3 regions of the Mycobacterium sp. NGS51 genome follow, and region 2 is predicted to be linked to each of the others. Evidence: riboswitches for the same ligand, from Rfam matches in the RefSeq annotation. Region 2 holds a riboswitch; each other region holds the start of a gene.
What was found. Region 2 has a riboswitch for cobalamin ahead of AC5Y5W_RS21655 (ABC transporter substrate-binding protein). Riboswitches for the same ligand answer to the same signal wherever they lie in the genome.
Positions count from the first base shown of each region.

Region 1: another riboswitch for cobalamin. It lies ahead of AC5Y5W_RS14695 (PPE family protein); the one in region 2 lies ahead of AC5Y5W_RS21655 (ABC transporter substrate-binding protein).
Region 3: another riboswitch for cobalamin. It lies ahead of metE (5-methyltetrahydropteroyltriglutamate--homocysteine S-methyltransferase); the one in region 2 lies ahead of AC5Y5W_RS21655 (ABC transporter substrate-binding protein).

Region 1 covers NZ_JCALCV010000011.1:12,353-16,719, forward strand. The annotation lists gene trpS (tryptophan--tRNA ligase) at 1-660, opposite strand, end outside; gene AC5Y5W_RS14695 (PPE family protein) at 709-2,364, opposite strand; cobalamin riboswitch at 2,476-2,635, opposite strand; gene ephH (epoxide hydrolase EphH) at 2,745-3,575, shown strand; gene AC5Y5W_RS14705 (NADP-dependent isocitrate dehydrogenase) at 3,562-4,367, opposite strand, start outside.
Region 2 covers NZ_JCALCV010000021.1:68,387-72,753, reverse strand. The annotation lists gene ctpC (manganese-exporting P-type ATPase CtpC) at 1-2,118, shown strand, start outside; cobalamin riboswitch at 2,180-2,347, shown strand; gene AC5Y5W_RS21655 (ABC transporter substrate-binding protein) at 2,380-3,582, shown strand; gene AC5Y5W_RS21650 (FecCD family ABC transporter permease) at 3,579-4,367, shown strand, end outside.
Region 3 covers NZ_JCALCV010000002.1:40,322-44,688, reverse strand. The annotation lists gene AC5Y5W_RS02860 (DUF3556 domain-containing protein) at 1-353, shown strand, start outside; gene metE (5-methyltetrahydropteroyltriglutamate--homocysteine S-methyltransferase) at 350-2,626, opposite strand; cobalamin riboswitch at 2,758-2,975, opposite strand; partial or broken gene AC5Y5W_RS02850 (SDR family oxidoreductase) at 3,090-3,731, opposite strand; gene AC5Y5W_RS02845 (thiolase family protein) at 3,818-4,367, shown strand, end outside.

The DNA of each region.
Region 1 (4,367 bases), on a different contig from region 2:
CCGCGGATCGTCGAGCAAGTTGATCAGGCCGGCGTCGGTCGCTGCCGATTTGCTCATCTTGGCTGACGGGTCTTGCAAATCGTAGATCTTCGCGGTGACCTTGGGGATGAGCAGGTCGGGAACGACGAAAGTATCCGGGAACCGGCTGTTGAAGCGCTGCGCGACATCGCGGGCCAATTCGAGATGCTGGCGCTGGTCCTCGCCGACCGGCACCAGTTCGGCGTCATAGGCCAGCACGTCGGCAGCCTGCAGTACCGGGTAGGTGAACAGCCCCACCGTCGTCGACTCGGCGCCCTGGCGCGTCGACTTGTCTTTGAACTGCGTCATCCGGGAGGCCTGGCCGAAACCGGTGAAACAGCCCAGCACCCAAGCCAGCTGCGTGTGGGCCGGCACGTGACTTTGCACGAAGATCGTGCTGCGGGCCGGGTCGACGCCCAGCGCGAGATACTGCGCCGCGGTGACCAGCGTGCGCCGCCGCAACACGTCGGGCTCCTGCGGGATGGTGATGGCGTGCAGGTCGACCACGCAGAAGAACGTGTCATGGTCGTCCTGCAACTCGGCCCAATGAGTCACCGCACCCAGAGCATTGCCGAGGTGAAGCGAGTCAGAGGTGGGCTGCACACCGGAGAAGACCCGGCGGGTTGCGGTAGCGGTGTTCATGATGGCTCGATCTTTTCACGCGGGCCCCGGCCGGCGGCCCACGGTCACTCAGTCGGGCCCGTGATCCCAGGTGCGCGGCATCATCGGCGCCGTGGAGCCGCCGCCGTAGGAGTCACCGGTCACTGTGGTCAACCCCGCCGGCTGTGCCCCGGCCACCGTGCGTTCGGTCCCGGCAAATCCCATTGGTCCCGCGCCCTGATCCGAGGCCACGACCGCGGGCTCTGACTCCAGGTCCATGTATTCGTACCCGCGGCCCAGTTGTGTGACCTCCGCCCGCCGGTGCCGCCCACCCGGGGCCTGGTCTTCCATAGCCGCCGCAGCCACCAAAGGCTGAGCACCGTGGGCATGTCGCGCCTTCTTGCGGCGGGCGCTGGTGCTGGCCGCCCGCCGCGCATCGGCGGTCAGTCCACCGAGCATGTACGCCAACCCGTCCATGGTCAGACCCACCGGTGGCGCTGACGGCGCCGGCGGCGGGGCCACGGGTGCCGGCGGCGCCGGGGCCGTTGCCGGCGCGGGGACGGGCGACGGTGCAGGTGCCGGAGCCGGGACGGGAGGCGGGGTCGGCGCCAGCGCCAATGCCAACGGCGGAGGGGCCGGGATGACGGGCATCACCGGGATGCCGTGCAGGTGCAAACCCACGCCCACGGCGCCGCCCAGCAGTACCGGTGCAGCCACCAGCGGAACCAACGGAAGGGTCAGCAGCGGCAGAAAAACCGGCAGCAGGGTCGTCTCCAGCAAAGTCTTGAGCAGCGCGATGGTGTCGGTGATGATCGTGCCGATGGCTTCGACGGTGGTGAACAGAATGGTGAAAGCGATCGTCGCGGGGTTACCGGTCGCGAATGCGGCGGCAAGATCCGCCCCGATGAATCCGAAGGTTTGCGACAGCAGCGCAACGTACGTTCCGATGTCCATCGGGTAGCCGAGGGCGAACGCAATGTTGGCCGGGTTGAGGTAGGTCAGCGGATTACCGAGCACCGGCAGCCAGGGATCAAACCCGGCGAACATGTCCTGGAAGAACGGGTCGCTCATCAGACCGTCGATCAGCGGTTGGAAGACCCTGTCGAAAAAGTCGGTGAACCCGCTGTTGTTCAGCCAATCAAGGACGTCGTCCTGCCGGTCGGGGGGCAGCGGTGACGGCTGATCGGCAGCGGCCGCCGAGGTGTCGGCTTTCATGATCTGCGGCGCAGGCGTGGTTTGCGGTGACGCCGCGACCGCAGCGGTGGCGACAGTTTGATAGGTGCCCATCACGGTGGCGGCCTGAATCCACATCCGCACGTAGTCGGCCTCGTTCAGCGCGATCGGAATCGCGTTGACGCCGAAGAAATTCGTCGCCACCAACGCCGCGTGGGCGGCATGGTTGGCGGCCAGCTCGGCCAGCGTCGGCATGGCCGCCAGCGCACTGATGTAGGCCGTGGCGGCGGTTTCATGCCGGGCCGCTCGCACGGCGCTATCGGTGGCGGCTTGCATCAGCCACGCCAGATACGGCGCGTGGGCGGCCACGTAGCTCTCGGCGGTCGGACCGTCCCACGTCCCGGCCTGCACCGCTCCCAACAGCGCGGTGAGTTCCTCAGCCGCCTCGAGGTATTCGGTGCCCAGCGAATTCCACGCCGTCGCAGCGGCCAGCAGCGAGCCGGGGCCGGGACCACTGGACAGCAGCGTCGAATGCACTTCCGGCGGCGCGGCCATCCAAATTGGCGCGGTCACCGCCCACTACCTGAAATCGCAGCGGATTTATCGAAATGGGCAGCCGCGACGGCCGACCCTGACATGCATGGCATGGCGATTCGTCAGCTCTCTCGGGGTACACCGCCCCGGGTAGCAGGATGCGACGACGCGAGTGTCCTGGCTCTCGGATCGTTGCTCGCCTCGCCTTCCAGCTCGCAGCCGTGGCGGATGAGGGTCGCTCCCCGATGACAGTGGCGGGACCGCGCCGGACTTGCACCGGCTTCCTGCAACGTCGTCGCCTTACCGGCGGATTATGGCATGCCAATCCCGTCATTCGCGAATCAGTCGCAAGACGCCGGCGATCTGCAATTCCAATGGCGCAATTGCGAGTACCGGCGGTATCGCCATAGTGTCGGCATATGCGCGCGCCAATTCATCTGGGTACCGGAGAACCGGTCCTGCTGCTACATCCTTTTCTGATCTCGCAGCTGGTATGGGAGACCGTCGCCCAGCAATTGGCCGACACCGGCCGCTATGAGGTGTTCGCCCCGACGATGGCCGGCCACAACGGCGGGCCCTACTCGGGTACCTGGTTTCTGAGCTCGGAGGTACTGGCCGATCACGTGGAGCGGCAACTCGATGAGCTGGGCTGGAACACCGCCCACATCGTCGGCAACTCGCTGGGCGGCTGGGTGGCGTTCGAACTGGAGAGCCGGGGCCGGGCCCGCACCATCACCGGAATCGCCCCGGCGGGCGGATGGACGCGGTGGAGCCCGACCAAGTTCGAGGTGATCGCCAAGTTCGTGATGGGCATGCCGGTATGGGCGCTGGCCCGCTGGCTCGGGCCGCGCGCGTTGCAACTGCCGTTCAGCCGCCGGCTGGCCACCCTGCCGATCAGTGGACCACCGGAAGGCGTCAGCGAAGCCGAGCTCCGGGCGATCATCGACGACGTTGCGCACTGCCCGGCCTACTTCCAGTTGCTGATCAAAGCGCTGTTGATGCCCGGACTGGCGGACTTGGCGCAGACCGCCGTTCCCGCCCATCTGGTGATCTGCGAAAAGGACCGGGTCTTTCCGGGGCCGAGATCCCACCGCTACTTCAGGGGCCAACTTCCCAAGGGCACGCAGGTGACTGAGCTGGACGGTGTCGGTCACATCCCGATGTTCGAAGCGCCGGGCCGCATCACCGAAGTCATCACCGATTTCCTCGACCAATACAGCCCGCCGATTCGCGAGATCAGGTCGAGCTGAGGGCCTTGTCCAGGTTCTCGGCGATCGTGTTGAGGAACTCCTCGCTGGTCTGCCAGTCTTGATCCTTACCGATCAGCAGTGCGAGGTCCTTGGTCATCTGGCCACCCTCGACGGTGGTGACGACGACGTCTTCCAGCTTCTGAGCGAACTCGCTCACCTCGGGGGTGTTGTCCAGCTTGCCGCGGTGCTGCAACCCCCGGGTCCACGCGAAGATCGAGGCGATCGGGTTGGTGGAGGTGGGCTTGCCTTCCTGGTACTGACGGAAATGCCGCGTGACGGTGCCATGCGCGGCTTCGGCCTCGACCGTCTTACCATCGGCGGTCATCAGCACCGACGTCATCAGCCCGAGTGAACCGTAGCCCTGCGCCACCGCGTCGGATTGCACGTCGCCGTCATAGTTCTTGCAGGCCCAGACATAGCCGCCCTCCCACTTCAGGCAGGCCGCCACCATGTCGTCGATCAACCGGTGCTCGTAGGTCAGTCCGGCTTTGTCGAACTTGTCCTTGAACTCCTCGTCGTAGATGCGCTGGAACTCATCTTTGAACATGCCGTCATAAGACTTGAGGATGGTGTTCTTGGTCGACAGGTACACCGGGTAGTTCTCTTGCAGGCCATAGGCAAACGACGTGCGGGCGAAGTCCTGGATCGATTCCTTGAAGTTGTACATCCCCATCACCACACCGCCGTCTTCGGGAATGCTCACCATTTCATGCACAACCGGCTCGCTGTCGTCATTGGGCGTGAAGGTCAGTGTGACGGTGCCGGGGCGGTCCACTTTGAAGTTCGTCGCAC
Region 2 (4,367 bases):
ATTTCCGACGCGGCCGGGCGGATGCGGGTACAGGTCCCGTGGGTGCGGTCGAACTCCCGGCGCGCCGTCGCGGTGGAAGAGGCGGTCGACAAGCAGAACGGGGTGCGGGCGGTGCACGCCTACCCGCACACCGGCTCGGTCGTCGTGTGGTATTCGCCGAAACGCTGCGACCGCTCGGCGGTGCTTGCCGCGATCGACTCGGCCGAACACGTTGCGGCCGAACTGATTCCCGCACGCACGCCGCGCTCGGCCGATGTCCGCAACACCGAGGTGCTGCGCATGGTGGTCGGCGGCGCGGCGCTGGCATTGCTCGGGGTGCGCCGCTACGTCTTCAATCGGCCGCCGCTGCTGGGTTCGAGCGGCCAGTTGGTTGCGACCGGCGCAACGGTGTTCATGGGCTATCCCTTCCTGCGCGGCGCGCTGCGATCGCTGCGGTCCGGCCGTGCCGGCACCGATGCGCTGGTGACCGCGGCGACCGTGGCCAGCCTGGTGCTGCGCGAGAACGTCGTCGCGCTCACGGTGCTGTGGCTGCTCAATATCGGTGAGTACCTCCAGGATTTGACGCTGCGACGGACCCGGCGGGCCATTTCGGATTTGCTGCGCGGCACCGCCGACACCGCCTGGATACGGCTGGACGACGGCAACGAGGTGCAGGTGCCGATCGACACCGTGCAGGTCGGCGACGACGTGGTGATTCACGATCACGTGGCGATACCGGTCGACGGCGAAGTGGTCGACGGCGAGGCGGTTGTCGACCAGTCTGCGATCACCGGCGAAACCCTGCCGGTCAGCATCGTCACCGGGTCTGACGTGCATGCCGGCTCGGTGGTGCTGCGCGGCCGTTTGGTCGTGCGCGCCCGCGCCGTCGGCAACGAAACAGCCATCGGCCGCATCGTCACCAGAGTCGAAGAGGCGCAACAAGATCGCGCGCCGATCCAAACCGTCGGCGAGAACTTCTCCCGCCGCTTCGTTCCGATTTCGTTCATCGTCTCGGCGATCACCCTGGCGATCACCGGAGATGTGCGACGCGCGATGACCATGCTGCTCATCGCGTGCCCGTGCGCCGTGGGGCTGGCGACACCGACGGCGATCAGCGCGGCGATCGGCAACGGTGCTCGTCGCGGCATCCTGATCAAGGGCGGCTCACACCTCGAGCAGGCCGGCCGGGTAGACGCCATCGTGTTCGACAAGACCGGGACGCTCACCGTCGGCCGCCCGGTCGTCACCAACATCATTGCCATCCACCGGGATTGGCAACCCGAGCAGGTCCTGGCCTACGCGGCCAGCTCGGAACTGCACTCGCGGCATCCGCTTGCCGAGGCGGTGATCAGATCCACCGAGGAACGCCGCATCATCATTCCGCCGCACGAGGAATGCGAGGTGCTGGTCGGCCTGGGGATGCGGACCTGGGCCGACGGCCGCACGCTGCTGCTGGGCAGCCCATCGCTGCTGCGCTCCGAAAACGTCGCGGTGACAACCGAAGCGGCCGACTGGGTGGACAAGTTGCGCCAGCAGGCCGAAACGCCGCTGCTGCTGGCGGTCGACGGCATCCTGGTGGGACTGATCAGCCTGCGCGACGAAGTGCGCTCCGAGGCCACCGATGTCTTACACCAGCTGCGGGCCAACGGGATTCGCCGCATCGTCATGCTCACCGGTGACCACCCGGAGATCGCCAAGGTGGTTGCCGCCGAGTTGGGCATCGACGAGTGGCGGGCCGAGGTGCTGCCGGAGGACAAACTCGAAGTGGTGCGCGAGCTGCAGGACGAAGGGCATGTCGTCGGGATGGTCGGCGACGGCATCAACGACGCTCCCGCGCTGGCGGCCGCCGACATCGGAATCGCCATGGGACTGGCCGGAACCGACGTCGCCGTCGAAACCGCCGACGTCGCATTGGCCAACGACGATTTGCGGCGCCTGCTCGATGTGGGCGATCTCGGGTCGCGTGCGGTCGAGGTGATCCGGCAGAACTACGGCATGTCCATCGCGGTCAACGCCGCCGGGCTGCTGATCGGCGCGGGCGGCGCGCTGTCGCCGGTGCTGGCCGCAATCCTGCACAACGCGTCGTCGGTGGCCGTCGTCGCCAACAGCTCGCGGTTGATCCGCTACCGCCTCGATTAGCCGCCGTGCAAGAATTCCGCCGGCGACGATGCAGAGCGGAAGCGATGAGGAGGAGCGGCGTATATATTGTCGCCGTTAAGGCGATGACGATGCAGGAAGCCGGTGTGAGTCCGGCGCGGTCCCGCCACTGTCATCGGGGAGCGACCCTCATCGGCCACGGCCAGCCGGCTGGAAGGCGAGGCGAGCAGCGATCCGAAAGCCAGGACACTGCCGTCATCGCGTCCTGCGAACCGGGGCGGTGTACCCCGAGAGAGCTGACCGATGTCACGTCCGCCGTGGATAGTTCTTGTCGTCATCACCACCCTGGCGCTCAGCGTGGGCGCCTGCGCCCCGTCGTCGGACAAGCCGTCCGACACCAGCACCTCCGATACGCCAGGCTGCATCAGCGCCTTCGACCCGAACGCCGATTACTTCCCGGACAAGTCGGCGGTCCACGACGCCACCAATTTCACGATCAGCTACCACAACAGCTATCAGGTCCTGACCGTCAAACAGCCCTACCCGAACGGATCACCCCAGTCGTATGTGCTGGTGCGCTGCGGGGCCCCGGCGCCAGCGCTGACCGGCGACCTGGCACACGCGCCGCAGATCACGGTGCCCGTCACCAGCCTGTATTCCGCGTCGACCACCCATCTGGGCATGATCGACGAACTCGGCCAGACCGACGTGGTCACCGGTCTGGCCGATACCGCCAACGCCGTCAGCCCGCAGATCCGCCGGCGCATCGACGCCGGCAAGGTCGCCGACTACGCGCCGGGCCAGCAGATCAACGTCGAGTCGGTGATCGCGGGCCACCCCGATGTGCTGGTCACCGCGGGCACCGACGATCCGAGTTACGCCAAGCTGCGCGACGCCGGCATCGACGTGGTTGCCGACGCCGAATGGCTGGAGGCCACGCCGTTGGGCCGGGCGGAGTGGGTCAAGGTGTTCGCCGCGCTGACGGGCACCGAGAAGAAGGCCGACGGGATTTACGACGGGCTGCGCGAGGACTACCGCAACGTCGCAGCCAAGACGGCCGGCGTGCGGCCCGCCGAGGTGTTGCCGGGAACCATGTACCAAGGCACCTGGTCGGTGCCGGCCGGCGGCGACTACGCGGGACGGTTGATTGTCGACGCCGGCGGTGACTATCCGTGGTCGCGCGACCCGAACACCGGAAGCCTGCAGCTGAGCTTCGAATCCGTCTACGCCAAGGCCGGACATGCTCCGGTGTGGCTGGTGAGCACCAACTGGAGAACACTCGATGACGCGCTGGCCACCGACAACCGCTACAGCGAGCTGACGGCGGTCCGCGACGGGCAAGTCTGGTCGGCGACCAAGGCGATCGGCCCCGGCGGCGGCAACGACTACTGGGAGCGCGGCGTGGCCCGGCCCGACCTGGTGCTGGCAGATCTGGTGGCGATCCTGCATCCCGAGCTGGCACCCAACCACCGCTTCGAGTTCTATCGACAGGTCACCGGCGCGTGAGCAGGGCGGCGGCCGCGCTGACGGCGCTGGCCGCGGCGGTGGCGGTGCTGACGCTGCTGGGGATTGCGCTGGGCCCGGTGCGGGTGCCGCTGTTCGACACGGTCCGCGTCCTGGCCGGTGCCGACCCGTCGGACCCTCGCTGGCAGGTGATCGTGGCGAGCATGCGCGTGCCGCGGGTGCTGACCGCGGTCGCGGCCGGTGCCGGGCTGGGCGTGGCCGGCCTACAGATGCAGACCCTGTTCCGCAACGCGCTCGCCGACCCGTACGTGTTGGGCGTCAGCTCGGGCGCGAGCCTCGGGGTGGCCGTCGTGGTGATCGCCGGTGCCGGATCCACCGCCGGATTCACCGCGGGTTTGGCCGGCGGCGGTCGCGCCGGCGTGGTGCTCGCTGCGGCGCTGGGGGCCGCGGCCGTGCTAGCGATGGTGCTGGCGCTGGCCCGCTGGGTGCGGTCGGCTGCGACGCTGCTGTTGATCGGCGTGATGGTGGGCGCGGCCAGTACCGCGGTCGTCAGTGTGCTGCTGGTGTATGCGGATCCGCAGCGTGTCCAGCAATATCTGCTCTGGGGACTGGGCAGCTTCGCCGGCACCACCTGGGCCGACTTGCGCCTGCTGTTGCCGTGCGTCGCAGTGGGCGTGGCGGCCGCGGCGATGACGGTCCGTGCTCTCAACGCGCTGCTGCTCGGCGAGGGTTATGCCCGCACGATGGGGATCGACGTCGGGCGGGCCCGGACGATCGCGGTGGCGTCGGCGTCGCTGTTGGCCGGTGTGACGACGGCGTTCTGCGGC
Region 3 (4,367 bases), on a different contig from region 2:
CGTTGGCGCACCGCGCCATGGCCGGCCAGAACGAGGACGACTACGTCCTCACCGACGGTGAGCGGATCACCAGCACCGCCATCGGCTGGAATTTCGGCGACGGGCACTTCAGCAACGAGCAGCTGGTTGCCGCGCTGCACAAGCGTTGCCACTTCGAACCCGGCGAGCTGCGCATCGTGATGCTCGACGCCCAGCCGATCCACCGCCAGACCCAGCGGTATCGGCTGGTCGACGCCGCCACCGGCGAGTTCGAGCGCGGCTACGTGTGCGTCGCCGATATGGTGACCCGCCAGCCGTGGGATGACGACATCCCGGTGCAGGTGTATGAAAGCCGGGCAGCGGCGCCCGATTAGCCTTCGCGCACCTTCGTCGCCGCGCTCACCATGTGCTGCAGCGACGCCTTCACCTCGTCGATACTGCGCGTCTTCAGTCCGCAGTCGGGATTGACCCACAGCCGCTCCGCGGGAACGGCTTTCAGTGCTGCTTGCAGTGAAGTCGCGATCTCCGACTCGGCCGGCACCCGCGGCGAGTGGATGTCGTAGACGCCCGGGCCGACGCTGTTGGCAAAGCCGACCGCGTTGAGGTCGTCGAGCACCTCCATGTGCGAGCGGGCCGCCTCGATGGACGTCACATCGGCGTCGAGGTCGGCGATCGCCCCGATCACTTCACCGAACTCCGAATAGCACAGATGGGTGTGGATCTGCGTCGAGTCGGCGACGCCGGACGTCGCCAACCGGAACGCGCCGACCGCCCACTGCAGGTACGCGTCCTGATCGACACGCCGCAGCGGCAACAACTCCCGCAGCGCGGGCTCGTCGACCTGGATGACCCCGATGCCCGCCGACTGCAGATCCACCGTCTCGTCACGGATCGCCAGCGCAACCTGTTTGGCGGTGTCGGCCAGCGGCTGGTCGTCGCGGACGAACGACCACGCCAGGACCGTCACCGGGCCGGTCAGCATGCCCTTGACCGGCTTCTCGGTCAGCGACTGCGCGTAGGTGATCCAGTCGACGGTCATCGGACGCGGCCGCGCCACGTCACCGTAGAGGATCGGCGGGCGCACGCAGCGGCTGCCGTAGGACTGCACCCAGCCGTTCTGGGTGGCGAAGAATCCGTCGAGTTGTTCGGCGAAGTACTGCACCATGTCGTTGCGTTCCGGCTCGCCGTGCACCAGCACGTCGAGTCCGAGTTGCTCCTGCAGGGCAATGACGTCGGCGATCTCGGACTTCATCCGCGCGACGTACTCGCTCTGGTCGATCTCGCCGGTCCGCAACGCCGCCCGGGCCTTGCGGATCGCCGAGGTCTGCGGGTAGGAGCCGATCGTCGTCGTCGGCAACAGCGGCAGCTGGAGCCGTTCCTGTTGGCTGCTGCGGCGATCGGCCGCGGGTCCGCGTTGGTTACCCGATGCGACGATCGAATCGATGCGGGCGCGGATCTGGCCGTTGTGTAGCCGCGGATCCGAACGGCGCGACGCCACTGCGGCATTGGAGGCCGCGATCTCGTCGGCCACCGCGTCGCGGCCCTCGCGCAGCGCACGCGCGAGCGTGACGACCTCGTGCACCTTCTCGGCGCCGAACGCCAGCCAGCTGCGCAGGTTGTCGTCCAGATCGGTGGCGCCCTCTTCCAAAGCCAGGGAGTAGGGGACATGCAGGGTCGAGCACGACGTCGACACCGCAACTGCCTGCGCCGACCCCAGCAGCGTCGCCAGCCGGCTCAGCGCGGACTCCAGGTCGGTGCGCCAGATGTTGCGGCCGTTGACGATACCGGCGACCAGCGTCTTGCCGGCCAGCTCGGGAATCGATGCCAGCTCCGCGTTGGCGCCGCGGACCAGGTCCACGCCGATCGCCTCGACCGGCGTGCGAGCCAGTGCAGGCAGCGCGGCGCCGGGATCGCCGAAGTAGGTGGCGACATGGATCGCGGGCCGCCTGCCCACCGAGCCCAACGCGGTGTAGACGCGTTCGGCCAGCGCGGCCGCGTCGGCGGCGACATCGGTCACCAGCGCCGGCTCGTCCAACTGCACCCACTGCGCGCCATTGTCGGCCAGCAGCGACAGCAACTCGGTGTACACCGGGATCAGTTCGTCGAGGCGTTCGATCGGTGCACCGGCACCATCCACCGGCTTGCTCAGCAGCAGGAAGGTGATCGGGCCGATGACTACCGGTCGGGCGGGAATCCCTTGGTCGCGGGCCTCTTTCAGCTCGGCAAGCACCTTGTCGGGATGCAGCTCGAAGCGGGTGCCGGGCGCAATCTCGGGAACCAGGTAGTGGTAGTTGGTGTCGAACCACTTGGTCATCTCCAGCGGCGCGACGTCGTCGTTGCCGCGGGCCGCCGCAAAGTAACGGTCCAGCTCGTCGGCCACCTTCGCGACCCTGGCCGGCAGCGCGCCGAGCAGTACCGAGGTGTCGAGCATCTGGTCGTAGTAGGAGAACGTGTTCACCGGCACGGAGTCCAGCCCGGCCGCCGCCAATTCCGCCCAGGTGTCGCGGCGCAGGGTGGCGGCGACGGACTCCAGCTCAGATCGACTGGTCCGGCCGGCCCAGTAGCCTTCGGTTGCGCGTTTGAGTTCGCGGCGCGGACCGATGCGCGGGGAGCCGGTGATGGTGGCGGTAAACGGCTGAGCGGTCACGTGTTCGTCCTTCACTCGACGTGGTGGTCACCGCCAGCGGACGCACAGCCGATCGGGTGCACTGCGCCCGGTGGGCACGGCAACCGGTGCGGCCAACGCCCATCCCACGAGGCGGTGAACCGCCGGACGCGGCGCGTCCGGCACAGCTGGCAGGTCTTCGGACTCGCAGGCATGCACCATGTGGTGCTCCTAATGGCCGTCGCTTCCCGGTCGTTGACCAGTGCTTCTAGACGGCGGTCGTTCCTGCATACCGCTGCGGGACAGTCCCGGATTCTCACCGAGTTCCCTCTCGCGACGCATAGCCAACATGCCTCGCTCGATGCCGACACCTTGCGGCGACGGCAGACCAGTTGCGTAATCGAGACTACTAGGTGCGATGGCGGCGACCCGTCCCCCTCGCCGTTTCGCGGCTGGGGGTGCCCCCGGCGCCCGGCTTCGCCGCGCATGCGATCGCCGCGTCGGCGGCCAGCGCTTCGACGATGGGCACGTCGCCGTTGTTGAACTCGATGGTCCGCCCGATCGTCGCGTCGTCGTGCAGCACGGCCGCCGCCACCAGCGCGACGTCTTCGCGGGTGACTTCCCGGCCATGCGGTGCGGCACCGACGGCGATGTGCCCGGTCGCGGGATCGAGCGTGAGCCGACCGGGTCCCAATATGGTCCAGTCGAGGTCACTGCTGCGCAGATGGGCGTCGGCGGCGGCCTTGGCCTCGGCATAGGGAAAGAACGGATCGTCTTGCGGCACACCGTGGTCGGGTCCGGCCCCGAAATACGAGACCATCACGAAGCGCCGAACTCCGGCCTTGGCGGCGGCGTCGATGACCCGGACGGCGGCGTCGCGGTCGACGGCGTAGGTGCGGGCCGGATTGCCGCCGCCGGCGCCGGCGGAGAAGACCACCGCGTCATGTCCGGCCACCAGGTCGGCCAGGGCGTCGGTGTCGAGTTGCTCGATGTCGGCGACGACGGGTGTGGCCCCGGTAAGGGCAATTTCCTCGGCGTGGTCGGGATTGCGGAAAACCGACGTCACGGCGTCGCCGCGCTCGGTCAGGATTCGGGCCAGATGCATGGCGACCTTGCCGTGGCCGCCGATGACGACGATGCGTGCCATGCCGCCGACGCTACCTGGCAACCCCGCTCCCGACCCGCCTAGCGCCGTGGTCAAGAATCGAGGCACACGAGTCAAAGGAGAACGTCATGGCTGAAGCCGTCATCGTCGAAGCGGTGCGCTCACCGATCGGCAAACGCAACGGTGGTCTGTCCGGGGTGCATCCCGCCGACCTGTCCGCCCAGGTCCTCAACGGGCTCGTCGGCAAGGCCGGCGTCGACCCCGAGCTCGTCGACGACGTGATCTGGGGATGTGTCATGCAGGCCGGTGAGCAGGCCCTCGACATCGGTCGCACCGCGTTGCTGACGGCCGGCTGGCCCGAGAGCGTGCCGGGTGTCACCGTCGATCGTCAGTGTGGGTCCAGCCAGCAGTCGGTGCACTTCGCCGCCGCGGGTGTGGTCGCCGGTCACTACGACGTCGTCGTGGCCGGCGGTGTGGAGTCGATGTCGCGGGTGCCGATGGGCTCGTCGCTCGCCGGCGGTGGCAGGCCGTTCCCGCAGGGCTTCCTGGACCGCTACGACGGCGCGGTTCCGAACCAGGGCATCGGCGCCGAGATGATCGCCGAGCAGTGGGGATTCGACCGCACCACGCTCGACCAGTTCTCCCTCGACTCCCACGAAAAGGCCGCTGCGGCACAAG